DNA from 3 places in the Kitasatospora sp. NPDC001309 genome. Region 1 is predicted to be linked to each of the others. Evidence: riboswitches for the same ligand, from Rfam matches in the RefSeq annotation. Region 1 holds a riboswitch; each other region holds the start of a gene.

Region 1 (6,358 bases):
CCAGGTCGACCACCTCGATGTCGTCCCGGCCGGCCCGCACGGACGGCGCGACCTGGAGGGCCACCCGGACGACCACCGAACCGTCGCCCTCCGGCCCGTCCTCGTACCGGGCGACGGACGGCCCGACCACCTCGATCCCGGCCTGCTCCACCCGTCGGCACAGCTCGTCGAAGAGCGGGCCGATCACCGGGGTGATGTCCTCCGGCGCGTAACTCGCCGCCACACCGCTCAGTTGGGCCACCCGCACGGACGGAACGGGCTTCACCACGACATCGTGCTCGAACATGTTCCCCTCACTCTCGATCGTCCGGAGCCTCGCCTCCACCCGGGCCAGCCGCTGCTCGTCCGCCGCGATCGCCTCGGCGAGCTGGGCCCGCCGCAACCGCAGCATCCCGCGCAGCTCGGCCGGGTCCGGGTGCTCGTCCAGCACGGCCCGCACCTGCTGCAGCGTGAAGCCGAGCTCCTTGAGCGCGATCACCCGGTTCAGCCGGGCGAGTTGGCCCGCCTCGTAGGAGCGGTACCCGGTGGCCGGGTCCACCCTGGCGGGTGTGAGCAGGCCGATCGCGTCGTAGTGGCGCAGCATCCGCACCGACACCCGGCCGTGGACGGCGAAGTCTCCGATGTTCAACATGGTGCTCCCACTCCACCGTCTCCCCCTGTGTCAGGGTCAACCCCCGGCCGCCGGCCCGGCCGCGACCCCGCGTCGGCCCACCGTCGGCCCACCGTCGGCCCACCGCCGGCCCGCCCCGGAAAACACCGAGGGCGGGTGCCGAAACGATCTCGGCACCCGCCCTGAGCAGGTGTTTTCTCCTACCGGCGGAGAGCGTGGGATTCGAACCCACGGTGACGGGTCACGCCACGACAGTTTTCAAGACTGTTCCCTTAGGCCGCTCGGGCAGCTCTCCAGGCGGAGGTCAGCCTAACGGGTCCGACGGCCTTCGGCGCACACGATTCCGCGGGCCCGGGGGGTCACTGATCGCCGTCCCGCTGGCCGAGCGTGACCTTGGTGGTCATGGTCTGGCCGTTGCGGGTGTACTCGACGTCGACGGTCTCGCCCGGCTTGTGCGTCCAGATCCGGCTGACCAGGGCGGGACCGTTCTCGATCGGCGCGCCGCCGAGCTTGGTGATCACGTCGCCCGGCTTGAGGCCGGCCTTGTCGGCCGCGCCGCCGGGGGTGACGGCGGGCTGGCCCTGGACGTCCTTGGTCTGGATCTGCGCGCCGTCGCCCTTGTAGTCGTCGTTGCGCAGCACGTCGAGCTTGGCGTAGACCGGCTTGCCGGTCTTGATCAGGGTGTCCGCGACCCACTTGGCCTGGTTGATCGGGATGGCGAAGCCCAGGCCGATGCTGCCGGCCCGGCCGTTGGCGGAGGCGTTGGACTGGATCGCCGAGTTGATGCCGATCACCGCGCCGCTGGAGTCCAGCAGCGGGCCGCCGGAGTTGCCGGGGTTGATCGAGGCGTCGGTCTGCAGGGCGTTCATGTACGAGGCCTGCGAGCCGGTCTCGTCGCCGGAGGCGACCGGGCGGTCCTTGGCGCTGACGATGCCGCTGGTGACGGTGGACTCCAGGCCGTACGGCGCACCGATCGCGACGGTGGCGTCACCGACGTTGACCTTGTCGGAGTCGGCCAGCGGCAGCGGCGACAGCTTGCTCTTCGGCGGGTTGTCGATCTTGACCACGGCGACGTCGTAGCCCTCGGCGTGGCCCAGCACCGAGGCGGTGTAGGAGGTGCCGTCGGCGAACTTGACGGTCAGTTTGCCGCCGTTGAGGGCCGGCGCGACCACGTGGTTGTTGGTGAGGATGTGGCCCTCGGTGTCGAAGACGAAGCCGGTGCCGGTACCCGACTCGGTGCTGTTCTGCGCCTTGATGGTGACGACGCTGGGCAGCGCCTTCTGGGCGATGGCGGCGATCGACCCGGGGACGGGCTCGTTCTTCTGGGTGTTGCTGGCCTGGACGGTGGTGCTGCGGTGGTCGTCCGCCGAGCTGCTGCTGCCCGCGTGGTCGCTGGCGACCACACCGACCGCGCCGCCCGCGATGCCGGCGACCAGCGCAACGGCCGCGAGCAGGGCCACCAGGCCGCCGCGCTTCTTGCGCGGGCCGTGGCCGCCCGGGCCGCCGGGGTACTCGGCGGGGTACCCGAACGGACCGCCGGGGCCGCCGGGGTGGCCCGCGCCGGCGTCGTGGCCGCCGCCCCAGCCGCCGAGCGGCTGGCCGGCGCCGAAGGGGTGGTGCCCGGGTGCGCCGGGCGCGACGGGCGCACCGGCGGCCGGGGCGCCGTACGGCTCCTGGGCGTTGGCGGCCGGGACGCCGTAGCCCTCGTGGGCGCCGGCGGCGGGCACGCCGTGGGTCGGGGTCGCGTACGGGTTGGTGCCCGGGGTGCCCGGCGGCAGGGCGGGCGCGGCCGGAGCGGCGGCGACCGGGGCCGGGGCGGGCGGCGCGGGCGGCAGGACCGGCGGCGGGGCGTCGATGTAGCCGGTGGCCGGGTCGACGGCGGGCTCCTCGACGGCGGGCGCGGCCGGCGCGGCCGGGGCCTCCGGCGCGGGCACCTTGGTGAAGGCGACGGTCGGCTGGTGCCCGCCCTCCGCCGGGGCGGCCTCGGCCGCCGCGCTCGCGGCGGCCGGCTCCGGGACCCGGCCGAACGCCATGGTCGGCTGGTGCCCGCTGTCGGCCGGGGCGGCGTCGGCCGACCCGTCCACCGGCCCGGCCACCGGGTTGTCCACCGGTTCGTCCTTCGGCTCGGGAACCCGGCTGAAGGCCATGGTCGGCTTGTGGCCGCCCTGAGCGGTGCCGTCGGGAACGGCACCCGCCGCCTCCGGGGCCCCCGCGGGCTGCTCCCCCTGCGGCCCGATGGGCCCAACCTCGCGCTCGGTGCTCACGGACGACCTCCATAGCTGACAGAACCAAGGACCATAGTTTTTCGCACCGGCGATTCGATTGCCGTAAGGACCCCTCTGAATAACTCATAAGAATCCTTAGCCGCCACCGACAACCGGGGCTCCCCACCCCCGCCCGGCGTCCCGCGATGCGGACCGCGCACCCCGTGGCCTTTGGCGTTCGTACCCGTGCCGGTTAGCCTGTCGCTCCAAACTGACACGCGGGAGCTTGGACCGACCAGGCTGAGAGTGCGCATGTCGACCGTACGCCAGGCCAGTGACCGGCGGACCGTCGAGGGGGCGCTGACCGCCGGAACCTGTCCGGGTAATGCCGGCGTAGGGAGTATCGGCCATGCCGCCTGCTTCGCCATCCTCTTCTCCGGGCGCGCCCGCGTCCAAGGATTTCCCGCCGGACCCGGCCGGCGCCGGCGCCGCGCTGCTGGACCACCGCGTCGAGGCACCGCTGGTCCTGGACACCGAGCCGCCGCGCACCCTGCGCTTCCGGGACCACTTCGCGCTGTGGATGAACCTCGGCGTCAGCCTGATCGGCTTCTCCACCGCCGCGACCGTGCTCGGCGAGAAGGGCAGCGAGCTGTCGCTGGCCGCCGCGGTGACGGCGATCGTGACCGGTACGGCGGTCGGCACCGCGATGCTCGGCGTCGCCGCGCTGATCGGGGCCCGCACCGGCGCCCCGGCGATGGCCAACCTGCGCGGCCTGTTCGGCACCCGGCTGTCCTACCTGCCGACCGTGCTGAACATCGTCCAGTGCGTCGGCTGGGGCGTGTTCGAGCTGCTGACCATCGCGGCGGGCGCCCAGACCGTCGCCCACACCAGCGACTACCGCTGGCTGTTCGTGCTGCTCGCGGGCGCGCTGACCACCGCGCTGACGATCTGGCCGCTGGGCTCGATCGCGGTGCTGCGCCGCTTCGTGGCCGGGGCGGTCGCGGTCGCGATGGTGTACTTCACCGTCCAGCTGGGCCGCCAGGGCGTGCCGGACCCGGGCGCGGGCAACTGGCACGGCTTCCTGGGCGCCACCGACGCGATGATCGCGGTGTCGATCTCCTTCGTCCCGATGGCCGCCGACTACACCCGGCACTCGCGCAGCCCGAAGTCGGCCTTCTGGGGCACCTTCTCCGGCTACACCGTCGCCCAGGTCTGGTGCTACGTGCTGGGCCTGATGGCGCTGCTCCAGTCCGACGGCGACCCGAGCCGGATCTTCGACTCCTTCCTCGGTGTCTGGGCCGGCTGGCTGTTCCTCCTGGTGCTGGTGCTGCGCGAGACCGACCAGTCCTTCGCCAACGTCTACTCGACCGCGATGTCGCTGCAGAACCTGCTGCCGCGGGTGGACCGCCGGGTGCTGAGCGGCGGGATCGGCGTGCTGACCACCGTGCTGGCGCTGCGCATCGACCGGTTCACCGACACCTACAGCAACTTCCTCGGCCTGATCGGCTCGGTCTTCGTACCGCTGCTGGCGGTGCTGGCGGTGGACTACTTCTTCGGCGCCGGCCGGCACGGCTGGGACCTCTCCGAGCGGGCACCGTCCCGCTGGCTGATGCTGCTGCCGTGGGTGCTGGGCTTCGCCGTCTACCAGCTGATCGCGCCGACCGCGGTGGGCGACGGATGGGTGGACTTCTGGACCTCGGCCCAGCGGACCCTGCACTTCACCCCGCAGGAGTGGACCTCGGCCTCGCTGTTCGCCTTCCTGGTGCCGGCGCTGGTCACCTGGGGCCTCACCCCGTTGACCCGCCGCACCGCCCGGGCCTGACGCACCGGGGGCGGAGCCGGCCCCGCAGGTTGGGACCGGCTTCGCCCCGGGTTCACCCGCGCCCCCTATCGTTGGGGCCGTGACCAGCCCAGAACTGCCCTCGGCGGCGGCGCGCACCACGCCCTCCGTCCAGGTGATCGCCCACCGCGGCTCCTCCCACGCCCTGCCCGAGCACACCCTCGCGGCGTACCGGCGCGCGCTCGACGAGGGCGCGGACGCCGTCGAGTGCGACGTGCGGGTGACGGCCGACGGCCACCTGGTCTGCGTGCACGACCGCCGGATCGGCCGGGTCTCGAACGGCCGCGGCACCGTCTCCGCGATGACGCTGGCCGAGTTGGAGGCGTACGACTTCGGCGCCTGGAAGACCGGCCGGCCCAGCACCGACCCCGAGCTGCGCGGCGTGCTGCGGCTGGAGCGGCTGCTCGAACTGGTGGTGGACTGCGGCCGCCCGGTGGACCTGGCGATCGAGACCAAGCACCCGGTGCGGTTCCGCGGCCGGGTCGAGGCCGAGCTGCTGCGCACCCTGGAGCGGTACAAGATCGGCACCGCGCCGGACGGCGAGCGCCCGTCCGCCCGGATCATGAGCTTCTCCTCGATCGCGCTGAACCGGGTGGCCGCCGCCGCGCCCGACTACCGGCGGGTGTTCCTGATCGAACGGATGCTGCCGCTGCTGGGCCGCCTGCGCCCCGGGCAGCCGCTGCCGGGCGGGGCCCGGATCGCCGGCCCCGGCATCGAGCTGATCAAGGCCAAGCCGCAGCTGGTGCCCCGGCTGCGCGAGCTGGGCCACGAGGTGCACGTGTGGACGGTGGACGAGCCGGCCGACGTCGAGCTCTGCCTGGAGCTCGGGGTCTCCGCGATCATCACCAACAGGCCCGCCGAGGTGCTGGCCCAGCTCGGCCGCTGAGCCGGGGCCGGGCGCCCCGGGTACCCGGGGAAACCTGATCACCCTGGTCGGCAGTCAAACCTTCCGCGCACGGTATTGCCGGAATTCTTGCGATCGGGCGACGGAGGGTGAGCACGGAATGACCTCTTGTCGACCCTGAGTCGCGCCGCCGGAAAAGGGCCCGCAGGATCCTCCGACAGTCGTTTCCGACGCATTACCAAGGGGCATCCATCCCTCGGCATACGCTGAAGGAGGTCCGGGGGTGGCGTTGATGGTGGCGCGTGAAGTGCCGACTTCATCGACCATGGCAGTGCCGCACGGCCCAGCGAGTGTCGGGGTCGCACGGCGCCGACTGCGTCGAGATCTGGGTGACCGGCAGATACCGGAACCGGTCATCGATGATGCTGTTCTGATCCTTTCCGAACTGTTGAGCAACGCCTGTCGGTACGCCCGTCCGCTCGGCCCGCTGCCCGCCCTGGGCCGCGGCGCCCGGGCGGAGGTGGTGGACCAGGTGCTGGTCGGCGTCCCCTCCGGGACGCACCCGGCACCGGGCGGCCGGGAGCCCGAGGACGACACGGCCGAGCCGGCCGGCGGTGTGCTGGTCCGCTGGCAGATGCACGCCGACGGCGTGCTCACCCTGGAGGTCACCGACGGCGGCGCGGCCACCCGGCCGCTGCCCGCCAGCCCCTCGCTGACCTCGCGCGGCGGCCGCGGCCTGGCCATCGTCGACCAGCTGGCCAGCGACTGGGGCGTCCGGGACGCGCCCGGCGAGGTCACGGTCTGGGCGGCGCTGCCCGCCCGCGCCCGGCACGCCCGGCGCACCGGGGGCGGCACCGCCC
Region 2 (6,358 bases), on a different contig from region 1:
CCAGAAGTACGGCACCGGGTCGTACGGCGTGTCCGCCCCGAGCACGGCGGCGGCCGCGGCGGAGCCGGACTGCAGCGCGTGGTCCCAGTGCTGGACGGCCAGCCGGGCGCCGGAGCGCGCCGAGGGGTAGCTGACGCAGTCCCCGGCCGCGAACACCCCGGGCAGGCCGGTGCGCAGCCGCCCGTCCACCACGACCGCGCCGGAGGCGTCCAGCTCGACGCCCGAGCCGGCCAGCCAGCCGGTCGCGGGCCGGGCGCCGATGCCGACCACCACCTCGTCGGCGGGCAGGTGGGAGCCGTCGGCCAGCAGCACCGCCCCCGGCTCGACGGCGGCCACCCCGACCCCGCAGCGCAGGTCGACGCCGGCCTCGGCGTACCAGGCGGCCATCGCCGAGCCGACCCCGGTCGGCAGCGCGCCCGGCACCGGCGCCGGACCGGCCTCGACCACGGTGACCTCGCAGCCGGCCTGCCGCGCGGCGGTGGACACCTCGGCGCCGATCCAGCCCGCGCCGACCAGCACCAGCCGCAGGCCGGGGCGCAGCAGCGCGCGCAGCGCCAGGGCGTCGTCCAGGGTGTGCAGCAGATGGGCGCGCTCGGCTCCGGGCAGGGCGCGCGGGGTGGCGCCGGTGGCGATCACCAGCGCGTCGTACGGGAGGTCCCCGCCGTCGGTGTGCAGCACGCCGGGGGCGAGCCCGGTGGCCCGGCGGCCGGTGAGCAGCTCGATGCCGAGCCGCCCGTAGTCGATGTCCAGGGTGGTGGCGTCGGCCTTGCCGAGCAGCACGTCCTTGGAGAGCGGCGGCCGGTCGTACGGCGCGTGCCGCTCCTCGCCGACCAGGACGATCCGCCCCCGCCAGCCGCCCTGCCGCAGCTGCAGGGCGCACTGCGCCCCGGCCAGCCCGGCTCCGACGACGACGACCACCCGATCCGTTCCGCTCAGCTCTGCCACGCCCGTCACTGTACCCAGCGCCGCTGAACCGGCTCTGAGCCGCTCATCCGCGGAGCCGGGCGGGCGGCCCCGTCTCACGCCTCGCACGGCCCTTCGGGCGGGCCGATCCCCGGAGTTAAGGTGGACGCACCACACGGGAGCCCGGCGGACCGGGCTGAGAGGCGGGCTGGCACGGCCTGCGACCGTCCGAACCTGATCCGGGTCATACCGGCGAAGGGAGAAGAGCAGCTTTGTCACGCATGCCATCGGGCAGCCGCGCCGACGTGCTGGTGATCGGCGGGGGCGTCATCGGCCTCGCGGTCGCCTGGCGCGCCGCGCAACGCGGGCTGCGGAACGTGATCGTGGTCGACCCCGGCCACGGCCGGGGGGCGGCCGGGGTTGCCGCCGGGATGCTCGCCCCGGTCACCGAGCTGCAGTACGGCGAGGAGCCGCTGCTGCACCTGGGGACGGCCTCCAACCGGCGGTACGAGTCCTTCGCCGCCGAGCTCACCGAGGCCAGCGGCGGCCTGGACACCGGCTACCGCCGGTGCGGCACCATCGCCGTCGCGCTGGACTCCGACGACCGCGCGGAACTGCGCGAACTGCACGCCTTCCACCTGCGGCTGGGCCTGGACTCCAGCTGGCTGACCGGCCGGGAGGCCCGCCGACTGGAGCCGATGCTCGCCCCCGGCGTGCGCGGCGGCCTGCACGTCGCGGACGACCACCAGGTGGATCCGCGCCGGCTGCTCACCGCCCTGGTCGCCGCCTGCGAGCGGGCCGGCGTCCGGCTGCACCGGGCCGAGGCCGTCGAGCTGCTGGTGGACGGCGGCCGCGCGGTCGGCGCCCGGCTGGACGACGGGGAGTCCCTGGCCGCCGAGCAGGTGGTCCTCGCCGCCGGCCCGCACAGCCACCGGCTGCCCGGCCTGCCCGAGGGCGTACTGCCCGCGGTACGCCCGGTGAAGGGGCAGATCGTCCGGCTGCACGTCCCGGAGGCCTACCGGCCGTTCCTGTCCCGCAACGTCCGCGCGGTGGTGCGCGGGCAGCACCTGTACCTCGTCCCCAGGGAGAACGGCGAGCTGGTGATCGGCGCGACCACCGAGGAACAGGGCTACGACACCACCGTCACCGCCGGCGGGGTGTACGAACTCCTGCGCGACGCGCACGAGTTGGTACCGGGTATCACCGAACTCCCGCTGCGCGAGACCTCCGCCGGGCTGCGCCCCGGCTCGCCGGACAACGCCCCGCTGCTGGGCCCGACCGCACTGCCCGGACTGGTCGCCGCCACCGGCCACTACCGCAACGGCGTGCTGCTCACCCCGGTCACCGCCGACCTGCTCGCCGACTACCTGGCGACCGGCGAAGTCCCCGACCTGGCACGGCCGTTCACGCCGACCCGGTTCTCCCCCGAAACCCCCGTCGCGAAGGCCTGCGCATGACCGAGACCGCCCCGAACGAGATCGCCCTGACCGTCAACGGCGAGCCCCGCCGGGTGCCCGCCGCCACCACCCTCGCCGCGCTGGTGGCCACCGTCAGCGCCGCCAACACCGGCGTCGCCGCCGCGCTCAACGAGGCCGTGGTGCCGCGCGGTTCGTGGCCCGGGACGACGCTGGGCAGCGGCGACCGGATCGAGATCCTGACCGCCGTCCAGGGAGGCTGAACCATGGCCGACGACCTGCTGACCATCGCCGGGACGACCTTCTCCTCCCGGCTCATCATGGGCACCGGCGGCGCGCCGAGCCTGGAGGTCCTGGAGCGCGCCCTGCTCGTCTCCGGCACCGAACTGACCACCGTGGCCATGCGCCGGGTGAACGCGAGCACCCAGGGCTCCGTCCTGGACGTGCTGACCCGCAACGGCATCCGGGTGCTGCCCAACACGGCCGGCTGCTTCACCGCCGGCGAGGCGGTGCTGACCGCCCGGCTGGCCCGCGAGGCGCTCGGCACGGACTGGGTGAAGCTGGAGGTGATCGCCGACGAGCGGACCCTGCTGCCGGACCCGATCGAGACCCTGGAGGCCGCCGAGACGCTGGTCGACGACGGCTTCACGGTGCTCCCGTACACCAACGACGACCCGGTGCTGGCCCGCAAGTTGGAGGACGTCGGCTGTGCGGCGATCATGCCGCTGGGCTCGCCGATCGGCTCCGGGCTGGGCATCCGCAACCCGCACAACTTCCAGCTGATCGTGGAGAGTGCGGGCGTCCCGGTGATCCTGGACGCGGGCGCCGGCACCGCCTCCGACGTCGCGCTGGCGATGGAACTGGGCTGCGCAGCGGTGATGCTCGCCTCCGCGGTGACCCGGGCCCAGGACCCGGTGCTGATGGCCGAGGCGATGCGGCACGCCGCCGAGGCGGGCCGGCTCGCCCACCGGGCCGGCCGCATCCCGCGCCGCTTCCACGCCGAGGCCTCCTCGGCGATGGCCGGCCGCGCCGACCTGGACACCCGCGAGCGGCCCGCGTTCTGAACCCGTCGCGGATGTCACAAGCCGGTCCCGGAGGCGGTGTCCGCCGGGACCGGCCCCCGCCCGCCGCACTAGACTCCCCCGAGTGGACATGGCACTGCACGACCCCCTGATCGGCACCGTGCTCGACAACCGGTACCGGGTCGAGCAGCGCATCGCGACCGGCGGGATGTCCACCGTGTACCGGGCCACCGACACCCGGCTGGACCGGGTGGTCGCCCTCAAGGTGATGCACCCCCAGCTCGCCGGGGACGAGGGCTTCACCGCCCGCTTCATCCGCGAGGCCAAGGCGGTCGCCAAGCTCACCCACCCCAACGTGGTCAACGTCTTCGACCAGGGCGCGGACGGCGGAAACGTTTTCCTCGCCATGGAGTACGTGCCCGGCCGCACCCTGCGCGACCTGCTGCGCGACCGCGGCGCGCTGTCCGTCCGGGCCGCGCTGGACGTGCTGGAGCCGGTGCTCGCCGCCCTCGGCGCCGCCCACCGGGCCGGGCTGGTCCACCGGGACGTCAAGCCGGAGAACGTGCTGATCACCGGGAGCGGCCTGGTCAAGGTCGCCGACTTCGGCCTGGTCCGGGTGCTCGGCAGCGCCGACGGCGCGCCCACCTCGACCAGCACCGCCACCGGCGGCACCGTCATGGGCACGGTCTCCTACCTGGCCCCCGAGCAGATCCTCCCGGACGCCCCCACCGACCAGCGGGTGGACGTCTACGCGGCCGGCATCCTGCTGTACGAGATGCTCACCGGCCGCCGCCCCCACACCGGCGACAACCCCGTCCAGGTCATGTACAAGCACCTGCACGAGGACGTCCCCGCCCCCTCGCTGACCGCCCCCGCCGTCGCCCCGGCGCTGGACGCCATAGTGGCCGGCGCCTGCGCCCGGGCCGCCGACGCCCGCCCGTACGACGCGGTGGAGCTGCTCGCCGCCCTCCAGCGGGTCCGCCGCACGCTCACCCCGGAGGAGCTGGACGCCGAGCCGCCGGCCTCCACCCACCCCAGCCCGCGCTACCCGACCAGCGAGCCGACCTCGGTGATCCAGCCGCTCCCCGGGCCCGCCGACGCCCCGCCGGCCGAGCGCACCAGCGTGCTGGAGGTGCCGGCCGAGCTGATGGACCAGCTGCTGGTCGAGCCCCGCCCGTACGACGAGCCGACCCCGGTCAGGACCCGGCGGCCCGGCCGACCGCGCCGGCTCCCGCGCAAGCCGCTGCTCTGGGCGGCCGCGCTGACCGCCCTGGTGCTGGCGGTCGGCGGGGTCACCTACGGGATCTCCGAGGGGCTGTACGGCTCGGTGCCGAGCGTGCTCGGCAAGGACCGCTCGCAGGCGCAGCGGGTCCTGGACGGCGAGGGCATGCACGGCCGCTTCGTCGAGGTGTTCAGCGAGTCCGTCCCGGCCGGGCAGGTGATCTCCACCGATCCCGGGGTGGGCGCGCGCACCCGCAAGAGCGACCCGGTGACGGTCACCCTCTCCAAGGGTCCCAAGCGGATCGCCGTGCCGGACGTCACCGGCAGGAGCGCGGACGACGCGGCCGCCGCGCTGGCCGGCGCCCAGCTGACCAGGGGCGGGGTGACCCAGACCTACAACGACACCGTGCCGGAGGGCTCGGTGATCAGCAGCACGCCGGCCGCCGGGCAGCAGCTGCCGGAGAACGCCGCGGTCTCGCTGGTGGTCAGCAAGGGCATGGTGCCGGTCCCGGACGTCACCGGGATGGCCCGGGACGACGCCCAGAGGGCGCTGCAGGCGGCGGGCTTCACCATGAAGGCCTCGACCGACTGGACGCTCGGCATGGGCAAGGTGAGCGGCCAGTCCCCGACGGCCGGGGAGCGGCGCCCGCAGAAGTCCGTGGTGACGGTCAACTTCTCGCTGTTCTAGGGCCTGTCCGGCGGATCTTGGCAGATCAGCGCGCGGCGTTGGGCGCCCGGCTGGGCGTGCGCCCGAGTCGGCCTCGTACTGGACGTACTTGGGCGATTCGGGCGTGCGTCCAGGCGGGATGCCCGGCGTCGCGCGCCTGGCAAGATCCGCCGGACAGGCCCTAGCGGGGTTCACCGCTCAGCGGAGCGGTCCGTCGCCCGGCTCCTCCTGGTAGGAGTAGCGCTGCTCGCGCCACGGGTCGGCCTGGTTGTGGTAGCCGCGCTCCTCCCAGAAGCCGCGCCGGTCGGCCCGCATGTACTCCACGGCGCGCACCCACTTGGGGCCCTTCCAGGCGTACAGCCGCGGCACCACCAGGCGCACCGGGAAGCCGTGTTCGGCGGTCAGCGCCTCGCCGTTGCGGTGGGTGGCGAGCAGGGTGTGCGGGTCGGCGAAGTCGGCCAGCCGCAGGTTGGCGCTGTAGCCGTACTCGGCCCAGACCATGACGTGGGTGACGCCGGGCGCGGGGGGCACCAGGTCGAGCAGGAGGGCCGCGGGCACGCCCGTCCACTCGTTGCCGAGCATCGAGAACTTGGTGACGCAGTGCAGGTCGGCGACCACGGTGGTGCGCGGCAGGGCGGCGAAGGCGGCGAAGTCCCAGCTGTGCTTCTCGGCCGAGGCGGTGGCCCCGAACACCTGGAGGTCCCAGGTCAGCGGCTTGAAGCGGGGCACCGGCCCGTAGTGCAGGGCGGGCCAGCCGCGCTGCGCGCGCTGTCCCGGGGGGAGGGTCGGGTCAGACGGCGGAAGCGGTTCTCGTTCGGACTGACCCATGTCTCCATGGTGACAGACGGCGGACGAGCCCCGGCGCGCGCCCCTTGGCCCAGGTGCACGCCCCGCCCGTACGGGCCAATGGTCGATCGTGCGCCCTCCACTTATCACCCAAATCGGATATTCCGACACATGTCCTAGTGAGTGTGAACTTACTGGAAATTCCTCCCGATACGGTGCCAGGATGCGCAGCGCAGGACTCACCGCAGGACGTAGCGCAGGGAGGCAGCACCATGCAGGGCGACCCGGAGGTCATCGAGTTCCTCAATGAGCAACTCACGGCCGAGCTCACCGCGATCAACCAG
Region 3 (6,358 bases), on a different contig from region 1:
GTAGCCTCAGCGAAGAGCTCTGGGCGTCGATCGAGCCGATCTACGCCGAGATCCTCGCCCACCCCTTCATCGGCGGCCTCACCGACGGCACCCTGCCGCGCGAGGCCTTCCGCCACTTCGTCGTCCAGGACTCGCACTACCTGCGCGACTACGCCCGCGCCCTCGCCGTCTGCGCCGCCAAGGCCCCCGGCGAGGCCGACGTGCGGGCCTTCGCCGACGACGCGGTCGGCGCGCTCGCCGCCGAGCAGGGCATGCACGCCGAGTTCCTGACCGCCTTCGGCGGCACCGCCGAGGAGGCCGCCGCCGAACCGGTGCTGCCGACCACCCGCGCCTACACCAGCTACCTGCTGGCCACCGTGTACGGCGGGTCCTTCGCCGAGGCGCTCGGCGCGGTGCTGCCCTGCTACTGGATCTACGCCCGGGTCGGCGAGGCACTGCTCGCCCAGGGCTCCCCCGACCCGCTGTACGCCAAGTGGATCGCCACCTACGGCGACGAGGCCTTCCAGTCCGTGGTCCGCCGGGTGCTGGCGCTCACCGACCGGCTCGGCGAGGAGCTCTCGGCGGCCGAACGCCGCCGGGTGGTCGAGCACTTCACGACCACCTCGCGCTACGAGTGGATGTTCTGGGACGCCGCCTGGCGCGGCGAGCGCTGGCCGGTCTGAACTCGTTCCCCCGCCGTTTCTCGGGGGTCTTCCCGGGGGGTGGGATCGGGGTGATCTAGGGGTTCTCTCCGGGCCGAAGGCCCTCGTTCCGCCGCTTCCGCCGCCGTAAGCTCGAAGCATCGAAAGCAAGCGGGATGCGGTTACCGGACGGCGGCCGACCCGAGGGGAGAAGAGGAACCGACATGGCTGAGCTCTGGAAGTCGCTGCCCTCCTGGGTGCGCAACATCGTCATCCCGGTGCTGGTCCTGGTGCTGGCCTGGAACGTCATCGCCTTCGTGTTCGGCGTGGTCGGCGCCCTGCTGAGCATCGTGATCAAGCTGCTGGTGGTCGTCGGCATCGCCGCCGCCGTGGTGATCCTGGTCAAGAAGGCCGCCAAGAACTGACCCCGCTCCGCGCACCGCGCGGAGCACCTCCGGAGGCCCGGCACCCCGTTCGCGGGGGCCGGGCCTCGGCCGTTCCCCCCGCGGATCCGTTTCGGGGACCGTCTGGACCTGCGGCGATCGGCTCGCTACCGTGTTGGCGTCATGTGCAGGCAACACCGCCTGCGACGCGGGAGCTCGGAGCACCGGGCTGAGAGGACGCTGACCGGACCGTCGACGGACGGACCGACGGCTGCGTCGACCGCAGGAACCTGGACCGGGTAATGCCGGCGTAGGGAGTGAAGGTCAGATGACCACGTTCGAAGCACAGCCGCAGCCTGCCCGCAGCACGCCCAGCAGCGAGCGCACCGGCTACCCCACCCCGGCCTGGCGCAAGGCCTACCGCGACGGATCCCGCCCCGACCTGCGGGCCCCGTACCGCGAGGTGCAGCTCACCAACGGCCGGACCGTGCCGCTGTACGACACCTCCGGCCCGTACACCGACCCGGCGTACGAGCCCGACGTGCGGCGCGGGCTGCCCGCCCTGCGCGACGCCTGGATCCGCCAGCGCGGCGACGTCGAGGAGTACGACGGCCGCGAGACGCGCCCCGAGGACGACGGGATCAAGCACACCTCCCCGCGCGGCGGGAACCTGCGCAACCTGGACGCGGTCTTCCCCGGCCGCCCGCGCCGTCCGCTGCGTGGCCGCGGCGGCGTCGCCGTCACCCAACTCGCCTACGCCAAGCGGGGCGTGGTGACGCCGGAGATGGAGTTCGTGGCGCTGCGCGAGGGCCTGGAGCCGGAGTTCGTGCGGGACGAGGTGGCCCGCGGCCGCGCCGTCATCCCGGTGAACGTGAACCACCCCGAGGTGGAGCCGGCCGTCATCGGCACCAACTTCCTGGTGAAGATCAACGCCAACATCGGCAACTCCGCCGTCACCTCCTCGATCGAGGAGGAGGTGGAGAAGATGACCTGGGCCACCCGCTGGGGCGCCGACACCGTCATGGACCTCTCCACCGGCCGCAACATCCACACCACCCGCGAGTGGATCCTGCGCAACTCCCCCGTGCCGATCGGCACCGTGCCGCTCTACCAGGCGCTGGAGAAGGTCGACGGCAGGGCCGAGGAGCTCAGCTGGGAGGTCTACCGCGACACCGTCATCGAGCAGTGCGAGCAGGGCGTCGACTACATGACCGTCCACGCGGGCGTGCTGCTGCGGTACGTCCCGCTCACCGCGCGCCGCAAGACCGGCATCGTCTCCCGCGGCGGCTCGATCATGGCGGCCTGGTGCCTGGCGCACCACCAGGAGAACTTCCTCTACACCAACTTCGAGGAACTCTGCGACATCCTGGCCGCCTACGACGTCACCTTCTCGCTCGGTGACGGCCTGCGGCCCGGCTCCATCGCCGACGCCAACGACGAGGCCCAGTTCGCCGAACTGCAGACCCTCGGCGAGCTCGGCCGGATCGCCCGCGAGCGCGACGTCCAGGTGATGATCGAGGGCCCGGGCCACGTCCCGATGAACAAGATCAAGGAGAACATGGATCTCCAGAAGGAGATCTGCGACGAGGCGCCGTTCTACACCCTCGGCCCCCTCACCACCGACGTCGCCCCCGGCTACGACCACATCACCTCGGGCATCGGCGCCGCGATGATCGCCTGGTGGGGCACCGCGATGCTCTGCTACGTCACGCCCAAGGAGCACCTGGGCCTGCCGAACCGGGACGACGTCAAGACCGGCGTGATCACCTACAAGATCGCCGCCCACGCCGCCGACCTCGCCAAGGGCCACCCCGGCGCCCAGGCCTGGGACGACGCCCTCTCCGACGCCCGCTTCGAGTTCCGCTGGGAGGACCAGTTCAACCTGGCCCTCGACCCGGAGACCGCCCGCGACTTCCACGACGAGACCCTCCCCGCCGAGCCGGCCAAGACCGCGCACTTCTGCTCCATGTGCGGCCCGAAGTTCTGCTCGATGAAGATCTCCCAGAAGATCCGCGACGAGCACGGTGACGGTTCCACCGCCGTCACGACGGACTTCGACGCCGAGGCGCTGGCCGGCATGGCCGAGAAGTCCGCCGAGTTCGCCGCCCAGGGCAACAAGGTCTACCTCCCCCTGGTCGACTGACGCGCTGACCGGCGCCGGCCCGCGTCCCGGAGGGGAGGACGCGGGCCGGCGCCGGTCGGCCGGGCTCCGGGGGAGGCTGCGGCGGAGTAGCGTGGGGGTAACCGAGGACATTCCGAACACCGGCAGCAGCGCCGACGTCGCCCTGGGTGGTGATGGGTCCCGCGTGGACCGGACGGGCGGCTCCGTATGATGCCGATTCCTCTCCCCAGCTCGTTCCCCTCCGGGCCGTGGCCGGTCCCGGGCGTCCCGTTGCTCCCGCGGCTGGAACTGGAGCCGACGATGACGCGGGACGGCGTCTTCGACGGGGCCTGGTGGCCCCGTTCGGACCGTGTCCTCGCCGAACTGCCGGACCTGATCACCGCACTCGGCGCCCACTTCGGACGGATCGTCCGGGTCGGCCTCGACACCTCGGCCTGGGACGGCGTGCCCAGGTCGGTCGCGGCGAACGGCCTGACCGTCAAGATCAACTGGTTCCCCGGCAGCGATGCGACGATCAGCATCACCCGGGGCTTCCAGGACCACTTCCTGCTGCTGGTGGTGCCGCCCGGCACCGCCCCGGCGACGGCGGCCGCCGCGATGGCCGGCGCCTCGGCGACCGGGAACCACACCCCGGCCGCGGAACTGCTGCACTGAACCGGGCTGTCGGCGGGCTCCGGTACCTTGCTCGGACCGATGAGCGAGGAGGCGTGCGGGTGAGCGGTCCGGTGGTCGAGTTGGGCCATGCCGAGGGGTGGGACTTCGCGGCGGGTGCCGCGGTGGGCGCGTTGCGGCCGCAGGAGGCGCGGGCCCGGGACGCGGCGGGCCTGCCGTACGTCGTGGTGTACCGGAGCGCGGGGCGTTCGGTGCCGCTCGAAGTGCGCCTGGTGTCGTGGCGGGACCACTACGCGGGTGTGTGGGTGTACGACGAGCACGGGCGACGGGTGGAGCACCTGGAGCTGCGGCTGCTGGAGGAGGGCCGGCTGCTGCGGAGGTACCACGAGCGCTGGGGCTACTCGGGCCCGGAGGCACCGGAGTTCGACCGGGTCGCCGACCGGATGGCGGTCGAGCTGTTCCCGGGCGGACGGGGCCGGGTGTCGCACCGGCCCCGAGGGGACGCCGGGCCCAGGACGGTGACCGTGCCGAGTGCCTCCGAGGAGGAACGTTGGCTCCGGCGGCCGGACTTCGACGACTGGCCGCTCCTCTCGGCCGACCGGTGGGGGCTCGACGGCACGGTCCGGCCCACCGCGGCGCCGCTCACGGAGCCGGTGTCCGCAGCCGCGGCGGAGCCGTGGCTCCCGCCGCGCCCGGGCGGGCCGGGGGACCTCCCCGCCCTGTTCGTGCCCGGCACCCGGCTCACCACCAGCGATCACCGGGAGAACATGGTGGTGCTGGAGCCGAAGGCCGGCCCACGCCTGCGGGTCCCCAGCGGCCGGCTGGCGGTGGCCGATCCGCTCGACACCGGGCGGCCGGACATCACGGTCGAGGTGCTGCCCGGCAGCTACCCGACGGAGGTGGCGACGATCGGGTTCGGGTACCACTGCGAGTTCGAGGGTGCCTGGGTCGAGCGCACTGGGACACCAGCGCTCCGGCTGCGGGTGGGCGACGGACCCGTCGACTCCTGGACGATGGCCCTCGGGGAGGGGGACGACCTCAGGCTGCTGCGGGACGGCGAGGCGTACGGGTTCAGCACGGACGGCGCGACGGGGTGTTTTGCGGACGCCGGGGCCTGGCCGGTCCTCCAGAAGCGGTTCCGGCGCGCCCTGGTGGACCGGGACGAGGAGGCCGGTGAGGACCTCGACTCCGGCTCCGGGTTCTTCCTGCGTACCGTGGACGAGGAGTCGGGCGCGGACCTGCTCGCGTTCGCCACCGACAGCGACGGCACCCACCCGGTGTGGCTGGGCCTCGACGGGTCCGGGGGCGTGGTGTGCGTCATCGTCCAGGTGGACTGGCTGCCCCATCTGAAGATCGTCTGAGCGGCCCGGACGAGCGGCCCGGACGAGCGGCCCGGGACCAACGGTCCGGACGAGCGGCCCTGAGGCGTACTGCGGGTGCCGACCCGGTCCTCCCCCGAGGGTCCGGGGCGGCACCCTGCTCTTTCAGCCGGTGGTGTCCTGCGGGTACCAGCGGAGTTCGACGGTGTTGCCGTCCGGGTCCTGGACGTAGAGGGAGGTGGCGGTGCCGCGGGCGCCGTAGCGGGGGCCGGGGCCGTCGAGGACGGTGAAGACGCCGGAGTCGACGACCTCCTGCCAGTCGAGGGGCTCGACGGTGAGGCAGATGTGGTCGACGTTGGACTCGTGGCGGGGGCGGTGGAAGAGGTCGATGATCGTCTCGCCGCTGACCCGGACGGAGGGGAAGGAGACCTTCCCGGCGCGCCATTCGTCGACCCGGACGGGAGCCAGGCCGAGCAGGCCGGTGTAGAAGGCGAGCGACCGCTCGATGTCGGCGACGTTGAGGACCAGGTGGTCGAGGGCGACGACGCGCATGGTGATCGGCTCCGGTGGTGTGGTGTCTCGTGCGGTGACGGGGTCAACGATCCTCCGGCCCGGGGGCGGTCATCAATGGCGGATCACCGTACGATCGTTGAGCCCGGTTAAACGATGCCGGGTCGAAGGGGTGGGGCGGCATGCTGGAACGGCTGGAGACCGAGGTCTTCCTCGCCCTGACCGAGGAGCTGCACTTCGGGCGGACCGCCGAGCGGCTGCGGCTCAGCACCGGGCGGGTCAGCCAGGTGGTCAAGGCGCTGGAACGCCGGATCGGCGTCCCGTTGTTCGACCGCTCCAGCCGGTCCGTCCGGCTCACCCCGGTCGGGCGGCAACTGGCCGCGGACCTCGCCCCGGTGGTGGCCGCGATGGAGGAGGCGGTGCGCCGGGCGGTGGACGCCGGGCGCGGGGTGACGGGTGGGCTGAAGGTCGCGTTCCTGGGCGAGTGGACGGCGCCGGTGCTGTTCAGGGCGGTGGCGCTGTTCGGCGAGCGGCACCCCGAGTGCCGGGTGGACGTGCGGGAGGTGCAGCTCTCCAACTCCCGGGCCAGCCTGGAGGACGGCTCGATCGACATCCTGCTGGCCTCCTACCCCTTCGGCGGCATGGCCGTCGGTCCGGTCCTGCTCAGCGAGCGGCGGCTCCTGGCGGTGCCGGCCGGGCACCCGTTGGCCGCCGAGGCCTCGGTGTCGCTCGAAGTCCTCGGGGACCACCCGGTGGTGCAGTACCCGGCGGTCACCTCGGTCGGCTTCAAGC

Evidence for each region. A riboswitch is a leader RNA that binds a small molecule or an ion and turns the genes downstream of it on or off. The one in region 1 is predicted to bind thiamine pyrophosphate.
Region 2: it holds a riboswitch for thiamine pyrophosphate, as region 1 does, so the genes downstream of both, thiO (glycine oxidase ThiO) here and ACFY2K_RS20760 (purine-cytosine permease family protein) in region 1, are expected to answer to the same signal.
Region 3: it holds a riboswitch for thiamine pyrophosphate, as region 1 does, so the genes downstream of both, thiC (phosphomethylpyrimidine synthase ThiC) here and ACFY2K_RS20760 (purine-cytosine permease family protein) in region 1, are expected to answer to the same signal.

What each region holds. Positions count from the first base shown of each region.
Region 1 is NZ_JBIAXC010000019.1:129,297-135,654, forward strand. It holds gene ACFY2K_RS20745 (MerR family transcriptional regulator) at 1-631, opposite strand, end outside; tRNA gene ACFY2K_RS20750 (tRNA-Ser) at 818-905, opposite strand; gene ACFY2K_RS20755 (S1C family serine protease) at 970-2,874, opposite strand; TPP riboswitch at 3,083-3,231, shown strand; gene ACFY2K_RS20760 (purine-cytosine permease family protein) at 3,224-4,636, shown strand; gene ACFY2K_RS20765 (glycerophosphodiester phosphodiesterase) at 4,716-5,540, shown strand; gene ACFY2K_RS20770 (ATP-binding protein) at 5,782-6,358, shown strand, end outside.
Region 2 is NZ_JBIAXC010000079.1:9,718-16,075, forward strand. It holds gene ACFY2K_RS41835 (NAD(P)/FAD-dependent oxidoreductase) at 1-945, opposite strand, end outside; TPP riboswitch at 1,069-1,181, shown strand; gene thiO (glycine oxidase ThiO) at 1,185-2,360, shown strand; gene thiS (sulfur carrier protein ThiS) at 2,357-2,581, shown strand; gene ACFY2K_RS41850 (thiazole synthase) at 2,585-3,382, shown strand; gene pknB (Stk1 family PASTA domain-containing Ser/Thr kinase) at 3,471-5,249, shown strand; gene ACFY2K_RS41860 (sulfite oxidase-like oxidoreductase) at 5,427-6,056, opposite strand; gene bfr (bacterioferritin) at 6,287-6,358, shown strand, end outside.
Region 3 is NZ_JBIAXC010000006.1:87,503-93,860, reverse strand. It holds gene tenA (thiaminase II) at 1-662, shown strand, start outside; gene ACFY2K_RS08315 (DUF5326 family protein) at 845-1,045, shown strand; TPP riboswitch at 1,202-1,337, shown strand; gene thiC (phosphomethylpyrimidine synthase ThiC) at 1,332-3,146, shown strand; gene ACFY2K_RS08305 (DUF5994 family protein) at 3,333-3,779, shown strand; gene ACFY2K_RS08300 (DUF4241 domain-containing protein) at 3,839-5,098, shown strand; gene ACFY2K_RS08295 (VOC family protein) at 5,222-5,608, opposite strand; gene ACFY2K_RS08290 (LysR family transcriptional regulator) at 5,749-6,358, shown strand, end outside.